DNA from 2 places in the Gudongella oleilytica genome. Region 1 is predicted to be linked to the other one. Evidence: a T-box and tRNA genes for the amino acid it is inferred to sense, from the RefSeq annotation. Region 1 holds a T-box; the other holds one or more tRNA genes.
The links. A T-box is a leader RNA that pairs with one kind of tRNA and senses whether it is charged. The one in region 1 lies ahead of aspS (aspartate--tRNA ligase), so its partner is inferred to be a tRNA-Asp.

Region 1 (6,404 bases):
TTTCAATTCACCGTACAGACTGTCCTAATCTTTCAACTATACTGGAAGGACAGGAGGAGAGATCTATAGAGGTAAGCTGGGACATAGAGAAGAAGTCGTCATATAGTGCTGAGATCCAGGTTAAGGCCACAGATAGACCCGGCTTGCTGGCAGAGATAGCTTTAAGGGTCAACGATGCAGATGTTGGTTTGCTATCGCTTAATGCCAGAACCAATAAGGACAAATCCGTTATGATAAATATGACCCTTGAAATACATGATAAGGAGCAGCTAAATGAGCTGATGAAAAGGCTCAGAAGGATTGGGAACGTCTTCGATGTATATAGAGTAACAGCTTAAGGAGGACATATATGCGGGCAGTAGTTCAAAGAGTAAGTAGTGCTGAAGTAAGAGTAGACGATAAGATGGTAGGAAGAGTTGGCAAAGGATTGCTGGTATATCTTGGGGTAGGCAAGGAAGATGCAGTATCTGACATCGAGTATATGGCCGATAAGGTTTCCGGGCTAAGAATTTTTGAAGACGAAAATGGGAAAATGAATCTTTCCGTTCAGGATATCAGAGGAGAAATACTTGCAATTTCTCAGTTTACATTATACGGAGATGTAAGGAAGGGCAAAAGACCAAGTTTCTCTGATTCTGCAGATCCTGACAAAGGTGAAGAACTATACAATCAATTTATTAGTATAATTCAGGGGATCGGAATTAGGATAGATAAGGGAATATTTGGAGCTCACATGATGGTTGATTATGTAAATGATGGACCAGTAACTATACTTTTAGATAGTAAAAAGCAATTTTAGAGGGTGAGAAAATGATAATTAAGAGGTTACAGGCTGGGATATATGCCGCTAACTGCTATATAGTTGCCTCCTCGGACAAGAGTGAGGCAATTGTTGTGGATCCAGGCGGAGATGTTGAACATATACTTTCTGAGATAAATAAAATTGGAGCTGAAATCAAGTCAATCATTCTAACCCATGGCCATGGAGATCACATAGGAGGAGTCATGGAATTAAAAAGATCCCTATCTGTTCCTGTTTTGGTTCATAAAGCGGACCTGGAGATGGTTAAAAGCAGTGCACTCAATATGTCAAGTTCAATGGCAATGGGCGAGGTATGCTTTGAGCCAGACTTGCTCCTTACAGATGGAGATGAAATTACTATAGGTGATGAAAAGCTTATTACTATCCATACCCCAGGCCACACGCTTGGGGGGATCTGCCTCTATGGTGGAGGGAATCTTTTTACGGGCGATACACTATTTAAAGGCTCTATTGGCAGAACAGACCTTTATGGCGGTGATTTCGACACTATAATAAGAAGCATCAAAAATAAGCTCCTTAGGCTTCCAGATGATACTATTGTTTACCCTGGACATGGACCTGAATCTTCAATAGGCTATGAAAGACAAAAGAATCCGTTTCTTAGGAACTAAGTAGAGATAAAAGAATGATAGGGATCATAAATAAGACTGATAAAGTTAAATACAACGACCTCTTTGAGTTAGCAAGAGCTTTTATGCCCAGAGAACAATTTATAGAAGCAAAATCAGTTGAAGAGTATGCTTCATACCTTTGTCTTGAGCTTGAGAATGGGAACTTTCAGGCAAGTTCCGGTGGTCTGGCTCATGATTCAGTGAGTTTTACTGCCACAACTAAAGAGATAGATATTCTGCGTGATCATGAAGCCGCTTGCAGAATTGCCGCAAAAAGGGCATATTACAGGTTGCTCAGCAACTTGACCCATAAATTATTGCCCTGGGGTATATTAACAGGTATAAGGCCGGTAAAAGTTTCTGCGGCTTTAAGAGAAAATGGTGCAACAAGCGATGAAATTGTAGAGATACTTACAAAAGGTTACTTGATTGACAATGACAAGGCAGAGCTTGCCTTAAAAATCTGTTCTATTCAAGCACCATTAGTTGATTCATTCAAGGGAAAGACCTACAGTATCTACATTGGGATACCCTTTTGTCCTACTAGATGCGTTTATTGTTCTTTTCCCTCTGTTTCTTCTATAAATTTCCGCAACCAAATGGATCCATACATTGAAACCCTAATAAAAGAGATAAGCAGCATCCACGAAATAATGCATGGTTGGAGGCTTGATTCAGTTTATATTGGTGGTGGGACCCCAACTGCTCTTCCAAAGTACCTTATGGAGAAGTTACTAAGTCAACTTAGAAAGATATTCGATTCATCATATGAGCTAACTGTTGAAGCAGGCAGACCTGATACAATTGATCAAGAGTATCTTATGCTCCTAAAAAAATATGGAGTAGATCGCATCAGTATCAATCCTCAGACAATGAATTTGAATACTCTCAAACTGATCGGCAGAGATCATACCCCTGATCAAATTATTGAATCTTACAGTCTTGCCAAAGAGATAGGAATAAGCGTAGTGAATATGGATTTGATAGTAGGTTTACCAGGCGAAGGACCTGATGAAGTACGGCAGACACTTGAGAAAATAAAGGGGTTAAAGCCTGATAACTTAACTGTTCACACCCTTTCAATGAAGAAAGGCTCAAGACTTATGGATGGATATGATACTTCTATGGAATTTGGGACAGAAAAAATTGGAGAAATGCTCAAGTTGACCAGTGAGTTCGCAGCTGAGATTGGATTGACCCCTTATTATCTATACAGACAGAAACAGATATTAGGCAATTATGAGAACATTGGCTACAGCAGACCACAAAATATATGCGTTTATAATGTAGCAATTATGGAGGAGAAACAGTCAATAATTGCAGCCGGAATGGGTTCGGTGTCAAAGATTTACAATGAGAATACAGGAGCTATAGAGAGAGTCCCAAATCCCAAGGATATAAATGGCTATATGCTTAGGATCGATGAGCTGGTTGAAAGGAGAAAAACCTTAATCGCTCAATTGGTCGGACTCGCAGATTAATCTATTGACACAAATCCTTTTAATATCATATAATATGAGCAATTACAGATAATGGCAAGGATAGGAACCAGTAATCAGATCAATGAGGTAAAGAGAGTCAGCGAATGGTGAGAGTTGACCCTTACATCTGACGAAGACAACCTGGAGCCTGCGGATCTACCGCACGTGGGAAGCGTTAAAAGAAGAGTGAGGATAGCCTAATTAGGGTGGTACCGCGAGATTGCCTCTCGTCCCTGAAAATCAGAGATGAGGGGCTTAATTTATTTTTAGGAGGGAGAAAAAATGGGAGAAAGAATGGGAAACCTGAGAAGAAGCATGATGTGTGGAGAACTCAGCATCAGTGATGTTGGCAAGGAAGTTACCTTAATGGGTTGGGTTCAAAGAGAAAGGAATCTTGGAGGGCTGATGTTCGTAGATCTCAGGGACACCACTGGGATCTCGCAAATAGTGTTTGATGATAGCGTACCGAGGGAACTGATTGAAAAGGCCGAAAGCATAAGAGCTGAATATGTAATAGCTGTAAAGGGTATCGTAAGGGAAAGACAGTCGAAGAATCCAAACATGGCTACAGGTGATGTTGAGCTTCTTGTCTCTGAACTAAAGATACTTGATGAAGCCGAAACTCCCCCGATCTACATTAAGGATGATGACAACGTTAGTGAATCAATGAGATTGAAATACAGATATCTCGACCTTAGAAAACCTGGGATGCAGAGCAATCTTAAGCTTAGAGCTAAGGTAGCGAAAACAGTGAGGGATTTCTTTTATGAAAATAGATTTGTTGAGGTGGAAACTCCCGTTCTTACTAAGCCAACACCTGAAGGGGCGAGAGACTACTTGGTACCAAGCAGGGTGAATCCTGGCCAGTTTTATGCACTTCCCCAATCACCTCAGCTTCTTAAACAATTGTTGATGGTTTCGGGCATGGACAGATATTACCAGATTGTAAAATGCTTTAGAGACGAGGACCTAAGGGCAAACAGACAGCCTGAATTTACCCAGATAGATATAGAGATGAGCTTTGTTGAGGTAGATGATGTTCTTTCGATGAATGAAAAGCTTATGAAAAGACTATTCAAAGAGATAAAGGGAATCGACATAGAACTGCCTCTTAGAAGGATGTCCTATGAAGAAGCAATGAAAAGATTTGGGGTGGACAAACCAGATTTAAGGTTTGGATTCGAACTGAACGATATTTCAGATATTGCATCGAAGTCTCAATTTAAGGTATTTTCTGATGCAGTAGCCAATGGTGGAGCTGTTAAAGGTATCAACCTTAATGGTTATGGCGAAAGCTTTACAAGGAAAGATATAGCTTCCCTGGAGGATTATGTTAAAACCTATGGCGCTAAGGGTCTGGCATGGATTAAGGTGACCAAAGAAGGAATAACCTCTCCCATAGGGAAATTCTTCAGTGATGCAGATATGAGTACACTTCTTTACAGATTCGATGCTAAGGAAGGCGATCTTATACTTATTATTGCTGATAAGCTGTCCGTTGTATCTGACAGCCTTGGCAATCTTAGAAATGAGGTTGCCAAGAGACTTGGGATACTCAGGGATGACCATTATGAAATGCTTTGGATCACGGAGTTCCCATTACTGGAATATGATGAGGATGCGAAGAGATACGTTGCAAAACATCATCCATTCACTCACCCGGTGGAAGAGGATATTGAGTTACTGGAGAGCAATCCGGATAAGGTCAGGGCAAAGGCATATGATTTGGTTATAAACGGAGATGAAATGGGTGGAGGCAGCATAAGGATAAATAATTCCGGGCTTCAAAGCAGAATGTTCAAGGCTCTCGGTCTTAGTGAGGAAGAAGCACAGGATAAATTCGGTTTCCTTTTGGAAGCATTCAGGTACGGGACCCCTCCCCATGGTGGGATTGCATTTGGTTTGGATAGGCTTATAATGTTATTCTCGGGATCGTCAAACATAAGAGATGTTATCGCATTTCCCAAAACTCAGTCTGCAACATGCTTGATGACTGGTGCACCAACACATGTTACTGCGGAGCAGTTAACTGAAGCCCATATAAAGGTCGATGTGGATAATGAATAATGCTTTCATAAGATCATCCTATCTGCTTGGTTCAGAGGGTATGGAGAGACTTGGAAACAGCAAGGTGGCTATTTTTGGCATTGGAGGAGTTGGGTCCTATGCTGCGGAGGCTTTAGCCAGAACTGGAATAGGAAGCTTGATTCTGATAGACTATGATACAATTGATGTTACTAATATAAATAGACAGATCCATGCAACTTCAAAGACTGTTGGTTTGCCTAAGGTCGATGTTATGAGAGATAGGCTGCTGGAGATAAATCCTGGGTTGATAATAGAAGCGATTCAGGAGCGATATACAAAAGACACAAGACAAGAGTTTTTGGATCCTTCATTTGACTATATTATTGACGCTATAGATATGGTATCATCAAAGATAGATTTGGTTACAAGTTCGCTTGAAATGGGTATACCTATCATAAGCTCAATGGGAGCAGGTAATAAGCTTGATCCTACAGCTTTTCTGGTCAGCGATATATACAATACCAGGGTATGTCCATTGGCAAGGGTCATGAGAAATGAGCTTAGAAAAAGAGGAGTCAAGGCTCTTAAGGTTGTTTATTCGCCAGAAGAACCTATTGATGTGAATCTGGGGGATATCGACAGAAGAAAAGCGATACCAGGCAGTGTTTCATTTGTCCCTTCAGTTGCAGGACTAATACTTGCCGGTGAGGTAATCAAGGATATAGCTTTAAGGGAGGAGGATATGTAGTATGGAACAAATCGGATATGTGACTGGTTTTGTGGGCGACAACAAGGTACAGCTTGAAGTAAAGAGGACAGCTGGGTGAGGCAGTTGTAAAGGCTGCGCAAGTTCTTGCGAGGAAAAACCCCACTATGTTGTGCTCAAGAATAATATAGATGCTAAGCCTGGAGATTTCGTTGAGCTTCAGGCAATACAAAAAAATATAATGAAGTATATAACAATAATTTACATGATTCCCTTCGCATTTTTGATAATGGGGATCATCGTAGGAAACTTGATATTCAAAGGTGCTGACACTGCTAACAAGGAGCTTTCGAGCTTCGGAGTAGGGATTGTTTTTCTTGCTATCGCTTTTTTTGTCATTAGAATCATAGATAGAAGCTTTGCCAAGAAGGATGAAAGTGTCATAGTTATGACTAGAAAGCTATAGGGGGGATCTGACTTGACTGACAAGGATTCTTTGATAGTTAGACTTAGGAGAATAGAAGGCCAAATTAAGGGTATACAGAAAATGGTCGAGGAGGATAAATTCTGCGGTGATATCCTGATACAGATTTCTGCTTCAAGAAGCGCACTTAACAATGTAGGCGGGCTTATCCTTGAGAACTATATGAAGCATTGTTTACTCGAGTCACCTGACGGTAAAGAGCAGGATATGGATAAACTAATTGAAATTATGCTGAAGTATACCAAGTAAAAGGCTTGCGTTGGATGAAGGG
Region 2 (6,404 bases), 320 kb from region 1:
TCGCACCCATTTCGTGCTCGCTTTCAGCAATATAATTTATTATCTCTATGGCTTTTATAACTGAACCTATGGTTTTCCTCTGTTTAGTCTCTATTTCCAAATTAGCTTCCTCCCGATTATATGATATAATTATTGTATACTATTTTTCCTATCAGTAAAAGCAATATTTGCATCCCAAAACATAAGGAGCTATGATTTATGAAAATACTTAAGATGCCCATCAGTCCTAATCCAGGAGAATATCCATTTATCGACCTTAAGAAGCTTTTGATCCTGGACATTGAAACCACAGGACTTTCAAGCAAATATAACTGGATATATCTTATAGGTCTTGCCTACTATGACACAGAAAGTAAGGAATGGTTTATAGAGCAGCTATTTGCTGAAAACTCTTCAGAAGAAAAAGATATACTTTTAGCCCTTCTACCTTATGTGAATGCAAGATCCCTTGTCGTCACCTATAACGGGGATGCCTTTGATATTCCTTTTATAAAGGCTAGAATGGATAAGAATCGTATCTCTATGCCTCCTATAGAATCTTTGGATCTCTTTAAGCTGCTTAAGAACAACAGTATCTTTTTCAACCTTCCAAATCTTAAGCTGAGAACAGTTGAAGAGAACTTAGGAATTTTTCGCAAGGATCAGTATACAGGTAAAGAATGTATTGATTTCTACAAAGAATTCACAGAAACCGGCTCTTCTTATTTAAGAGAAATCATATTAAGACATAACCATGATGATCTATGCTCTATGCCTGGTTTGCTAAGTCTGATACGGATCATTCATGATAGTAAAAAAGTAAGTATCTTGGACAATGACCATATAATAGATCTCCATATCGTTGAGCTTGGAATTACTGGAGAGATGTTGACCATAAATGGTAGCTATACCTCTGATTATAATATGCCTATACGCTTTTATGCACAAGGATGGTCAATCGACCTAAGAGATGACAATACTTTTACTATATCCTATGAGCTAATCTATGCAACAAATGAAAATGAGCTTGAGGTTGCTCTGATCGATATAAGCAATCTGGAATTCACTGAAGAATGCTTCTCAAATATGGATATGAGTATACCAAGCGGATATGTGATAGTATCATCTGGGAAAAATCTGAATATCGGCAATATCAAAACACTGATCAGAGAGCATCTATTATCTATATTGGTTTAAAACAGAAAAACTCATCATTCGATGAGTTTTTCTCTTTGGTGGGCCTTCAGGGACTCGAACCCCGGACCTACCGGTTATGAGCCGGGCGCTCTAACCGACTGAGCTAAAGGCCCATTTATCAAATTAATGACAAATGGTGGTGGACCTGGGTGGACTCGAACCACCGACCTCACGCTTATCAGGCGTGCGCTCTAACCGCCTGAGCTACAAGTCCTTGTTAAATAAAATGGCAGGGGCGGAAGGAATCGAACCCTCATCGACGGTTTTGGAGACCGCTGTTATACCGTTTAACTACGCCCCTGTATTAAAATAATTCACAAATCAATCCATCAAACTCATCATAAGATGTTTTGAAAAATTGCAGCTTGTGAATAGATGGGATGGTGCCCAGAGCCGGAATCGAACCAGCGACACGTGGATTTTCAGTCCACTGCTCTACCGACTGAGCTATCTGGGCAGGTAACTACAAATTTGTAGTTGGTGGGCCTTCAGGGACTCGAACCCCGGACCTACCGGTTATGAGCCGGGCGCTCTAACCGACTGAGCTAAAGGCCCCCATCTTATGGCGGAGAAGGAGGGATTTGAACCCTCGCGCCCCTTATCAGGACCTACTCCCTTAGCAGGGGAGCCTCTTCAGCCACTTGAGTACTTCTCCTTTTGGCGGAGAGGGTGGGATTCGAACCCACGTGGGCCGCAAAGCCCTAACGGTTTTCAAGACCGCCCCGTTATGACCGCTTCGGTACCTCTCCAAATGGTGATCCATCCGCGACTCGAACGCGGGACACCCTGATTAAAAGTCAGGTGCTCTACCGACTGAGCTAATGGATCATATTATATTATTGGTAAAAAAATATACTGCATGCAGTATAGGTTAACTAGTTAAAAATGGCTGGGGTGACAGGACTCGAACCTGTGGAATGCTAGAGTCAAAGTCTAGTGCCTTACCGACTTGGCTACACCCCAACACTATGGTGCACCTAGGAGGATTCGAACCCCCGGCACACGGATTAGAAGTCCGTTGCTCTATCCTACTGAGCTATAGGTGCATGTTTATAAACTTTTAGATTTTGGTGGAGCGGGTGAAGGGAATCGAACCCTCGCAACCAGCTTGGAAGGCTGGGGCTCTACCACTGAGCTACACCCGCATATTTATTAAGTTTATTTGGTGGAGGAGAGTGGATTTGAACCACTGAAAGCTTAGCTAACGGATTTACAGTCCGTCCCCTTTGGCCACTCGGGAACTCCTCCATATCTATTCCCTTGCTATGCATCAATCCTAAAGGACACCTAACGATTTCCTATGGAGTACTTCAATGGAGCTGGCGAGAGGAATTGAACCCCCAACCTACTGATTACAAGTCAGTTGCTCTGCCGATTGAGCTACGCCAGCTTAAGCAATTGACAATTACATAATTGACAGTTGACAATTAAATAATTATCCTTAAAATATTTGTTATGTTTCAATTGTCAATTGTCAATTGTACACTGTCAATTGAAAATTGGCGACCTGGAAGGGACTCGAACCCTCGACCTCCAGCGTGACAGGCTGGCATTCTAACCAACTGAACTACCAGGCCAATGATAGTTATAATTCACAATTCTAAATTCACAGTTCACAATTATTTCAGAATACCCTGTGATTTTGTGACAGAAGGTGATTTTTTAATTGTGCATTGTGCATTATAAATTGTTCATTGATGTAAGTGGTGGGCACAACAGGGCTCGAACCTGTGACCCCCTGCTTGTAAGGCAGGTGCTCTCCCAACTGAGCTATGCGCCCACTAATGGTGACCCTACCGGGACTCGAACCCGGGTTACCGCCGTGAAAGGGCGGTGTCTTAACCGCTTGACCATAGGGCCTATATTTTTAGTTAAAATGTGGTAGCGGCGAACGGATTTGAACCGCTGACACTGCGGGTATGAACCGCATGCTCTAGCCAACTGAGCTACGCCGCCAAGTTAAATATAATGGTTGCACCAACCTGGCACTCCGCAATTGATTTCCTACGGAGTAAATTATGGTTGCGGGAGCAGGATTTGAACCTACGACCTCCGGGTTATGAGCCCGACGAGCTACCAGACTGCTCCATCCCGCGTCAATTTTTTAACCCTTTTATGCCATAGAGTTATGGTGCCGAGGACCGGAATCGAACCGGTACGACTTTAAGGGTCGCAGGATTTTAAGTCCTGTGCGTCTGCCAGTTCCGCCACCCCGGCATACTCTGGCTCTCAGGGTGGGACTCGAACCCACAACCTACCGGTTAACAGCCGGTTGCTCCGCCATTGAGCTACCTAAGAATAGAGTCGGCTGCGTTTGCCAAATCATAGATTTGGACTGCGCGACATCTGACCTGCTAAAGCTTACTTCCGTTCGCTATGTTAGGTCATTAGTCTGGCAACTTCCTACTCTCCCAGGTCGTTTCCAACCAAGTACCATCGGCGTTAAGAGGCTTAACTTCTGTGTTCGGTATGGGTACAGGTGTCTCCCTCTTGCTATCGTCACCAGACGAAAACTAAATCTTTCTAAGAACAAACATTACTTCTTTCAATTCACAATTCTCAGTTCACAGTTCACAATTACTTGGGTCATTCTCTTGGGTCTTAGACCCTAAATCCTTACTTCCACAATTGTGCATTGTGCATTGGTTTAGGTCAAGTCCTCGACATATTAGTATCTCTTAGCTTCAAGCATTGCTGCTCTTTCACCTGAGACCTATCTACCAGGTCGTCTTCCTGGTGTCTTACTCACTTCCGTGATGGGAAATCTCATCTTGAGGGGGGCTTCGTGCTTAGATGCCTTCAGCACTTATCCCGTCCAAACTTAGCTACTCAGCCATGCCTTTGGCAAGACAACTGATTCACCATAGGTTTGTCCATCCCGGTCCTCTCGTACTAAGGACAGCTCCTCTCAAATTTCCTGCGCCCACGACGGATAGGGACCGAACTGTCTCACGACGTTCTGAACCCAGCTCGCGTGCCTCTTTAATGGGCGAACAGCCCAACCCTTGGGACCTACTTCAGCCCCAGGATGAGACGAGCCGACATCGAGGTGCCAAACACCCCCGTCGATGTGGACTCTTGGGGGGTATAAGCCTGTTATCCCCGGGGTAGCTTTTATCCGTTGAGCGATGGCCCTTCCACGCGGTACCACCGGATCACTAAGTCCAACTTTCGTTCCTGCTCCACTTGTTGGTGTCGCAGTCAAGCTTCCTTCTGCCTTTACACTCTTCGCACGATTTCCGACCGTGCTGAGGAAACCTTTGAGCGCCTCCGTTACTTTTTAGGAGGCGACCGCCCCAGTCAAACTGCCCAACTGACAGTGTCCCCACACCGGTTTCACGGTGCCAGGTTAGAATTTCAGCATCACAAGAGTGGTATCCCAAGGACGGCTCCACAAATACTGGCGCACTTGCTTCTATGCCTCCCACCTATCCTGTACATGCAATGCCAAAATCCAATGTCAGCCTGCAGTAAAGCTCCACGGGGTCTTTCCGTCCTGTCGCGGGTAACTCGCATCTTCACGAGTACTACAATTTCACCGGATCCTTTGTTGAGACAGTGCCCAAATCGTTACACCTTTCGTGCGGGTCGGAACTTACCCGACAAGGAATTTCGCTACCTTAGGACCGTTATAGTTACGGCCGCCGTTTACTGGGGCTTAAGTTCACACCTTCGAGTTTCCTCTAAGCATTCCCCTTAACCTTCCAGCACCGGGCAGGTGTCACCCCCTATACTTCGTCTTTCGACTTAGCAGAGAGTTGTGTTTTTGGTAAACAGTCGCTTGGGCCTTTTCACTGCGGCCATCCAAAGCTTATATATCGTATGATATCCACTCCAAATGGCACCCCTTCTCCCGAAGTTACGGGGCTATTTTGCCGAGTTCCTTAACAAAGGTTCTTCCGCTCGTCTTAGGATTCTCTCCTCACCTACCTGTGTCGGTTTGCGGTACGGGTGAAAATATTCTCGATAGTGGCTTTTCTTGGCAGTGTGGAGTCTGCAGCTTCTCTACTTGTTTTTCGATCCCCATCACACCTCAGGATCATTAAGAAAACGGATTTGCCTGTCTTCTCTCCCTACGTGCTTAGACGTGCTCTTCCAACCGCACGCTCTGCATATCCTCCTGCGTCCCCACTTCTCTGTTAACGAATACCTCCAGTACAGGAATCATAACCTGTTGTCCATCACCTACGCTTTTCAGCCTTGGCTTAGGTCCCGACTTACCCTGAGTGGACGAGCCTTCCTCAGGAAACCTTAGGTTTTCGACGGGTGAGATTCTCACTCACCTTTCGCTACTTATGCCAGCATTCTCTCTTGTGTAATGTCCAGCGCTCCTTTCGGTACACCTTCGTCCCTTACACAATGCTCCTCTACCGATGTATTTATACATCCCACAGCTTCGGTATCTGATTTTAGCCCCGGAAATCTTCGGCGCAAGGTCTCTCGACCAGTGAGCTATTACGCACTCTTTAAATGTATGGCTGCTTCTAAGCCAACATCCTGGTTGTCTGTGAAACCTCACATCCTTTACCACTTAATCAGTATTTTGGGACCTTAGCTGGTGATCTGGGCTCTTTCCCTTTTGACTATGAAGCTTATCCCCCACAGTCTGACTCCCAAGCTTATGAGTATGGCATTCGGAGTTTGATAGGTTTTGGTAACACTATGTGCCCCTAGACCATTCAGTGCTCTACCTCCATCTCATCCATTCTTGAGGCTAGCCCTAAAGCTATTTCGAGGAGAACCAGCTATCTCCGAGTTCGATTGGCTTTTCACCCCTATCCACAGGTCATCCCATAGCTTTTAAACGCTACCGGGTTCGAGCCTCCATTTTATTTTACTAAAACTTCACTCTGCCCATGGATAGGTCACCCGGTTTCGGGTCTATGACATGCAACTATATCCGCCCTGTTAAGACTCGGTTTCCCTACGGCTCCGTAACTTAATTACTTAACCTCGCTGCATATCATAACTCGCTGGCCCGTTCTACAAAAAGTACGCGGTCACACTTTTAACGTGCTTCCACTGCTTGTAAGCATAGGGTTTCAGGTTCTATTTCACTCCCCTCCCGGGGTTCTTTTCGCCTTTCCCTCACGGTACTGTTCACTATCGGTCACCAAGTAGTATTTAGCCTTGGGAGGTGGGCCTCCCTGCTTCCCACGGGATTTCTCGTGTCCCGTGGTACTCTGGAGCACAGCCTGTGAATCTTCCATTTCGTCTACAGGGCTATC

Region 2: it encodes a tRNA-Asp, which carries the amino acid that the T-box ahead of aspS (aspartate--tRNA ligase) is inferred to sense. The anticodon was not compared.

What each region holds. Positions count from the first base shown of each region.
Region 1 covers NZ_CP035130.1:1,125,210-1,131,613, forward strand. The annotation lists gene EC328_RS05210 (RelA/SpoT family protein) at 1-338, shown strand, start outside; gene dtd (D-aminoacyl-tRNA deacylase) at 350-799, shown strand; gene EC328_RS05220 (MBL fold metallo-hydrolase) at 811-1,434, shown strand; gene hemZ (coproporphyrinogen dehydrogenase HemZ) at 1,449-2,915, shown strand; T-box leader at 2,964-3,153, shown strand; gene aspS (aspartate--tRNA ligase) at 3,198-4,982, shown strand; gene EC328_RS05235 (tRNA threonylcarbamoyladenosine dehydratase) at 4,975-5,691, shown strand; partial or broken gene EC328_RS05240 (SoxR reducing system RseC family protein) at 5,786-6,115, shown strand; gene EC328_RS05245 (metal-sensitive transcriptional regulator) at 6,128-6,382, shown strand.
Region 2 covers NZ_CP035130.1:1,444,775-1,451,178, forward strand. The annotation lists gene EC328_RS06845 (IclR family transcriptional regulator) at 1-100, opposite strand, end outside; gene EC328_RS06850 (ribonuclease H-like domain-containing protein) at 199-1,176, shown strand; tRNA gene EC328_RS06855 (tRNA-Ile) at 1,213-1,289, opposite strand; tRNA gene EC328_RS06860 (tRNA-Ile) at 1,314-1,390, opposite strand; tRNA gene EC328_RS06865 (tRNA-Trp) at 1,404-1,477, opposite strand; tRNA gene EC328_RS06870 (tRNA-Phe) at 1,558-1,633, opposite strand; tRNA gene EC328_RS06875 (tRNA-Ile) at 1,655-1,731, opposite strand; tRNA gene EC328_RS06880 (tRNA-Ser) at 1,740-1,831, opposite strand; tRNA gene EC328_RS06885 (tRNA-Ser) at 1,835-1,925, opposite strand; tRNA gene EC328_RS06890 (tRNA-Lys) at 1,929-2,004, opposite strand; tRNA gene EC328_RS06895 (tRNA-Gln) at 2,063-2,139, opposite strand; tRNA gene EC328_RS06900 (tRNA-Arg) at 2,146-2,222, opposite strand; tRNA gene EC328_RS06905 (tRNA-Gly) at 2,248-2,321, opposite strand; tRNA gene EC328_RS06910 (tRNA-Tyr) at 2,340-2,424, opposite strand; tRNA gene EC328_RS06915 (tRNA-Thr) at 2,491-2,566, opposite strand; tRNA gene EC328_RS06920 (tRNA-Asp) at 2,677-2,753, opposite strand; tRNA gene EC328_RS06925 (tRNA-Val) at 2,881-2,956, opposite strand; tRNA gene EC328_RS06930 (tRNA-Glu) at 2,962-3,036, opposite strand; tRNA gene EC328_RS06935 (tRNA-Met) at 3,056-3,132, opposite strand; tRNA gene EC328_RS06940 (tRNA-Met) at 3,196-3,272, opposite strand; tRNA gene EC328_RS06945 (tRNA-Leu) at 3,306-3,393, opposite strand; tRNA gene EC328_RS06950 (tRNA-Asn) at 3,400-3,474, opposite strand; rRNA gene rrf (5S ribosomal RNA) at 3,567-3,683, opposite strand; rRNA gene EC328_RS06960 (23S ribosomal RNA) at 3,825-6,404, opposite strand, start outside.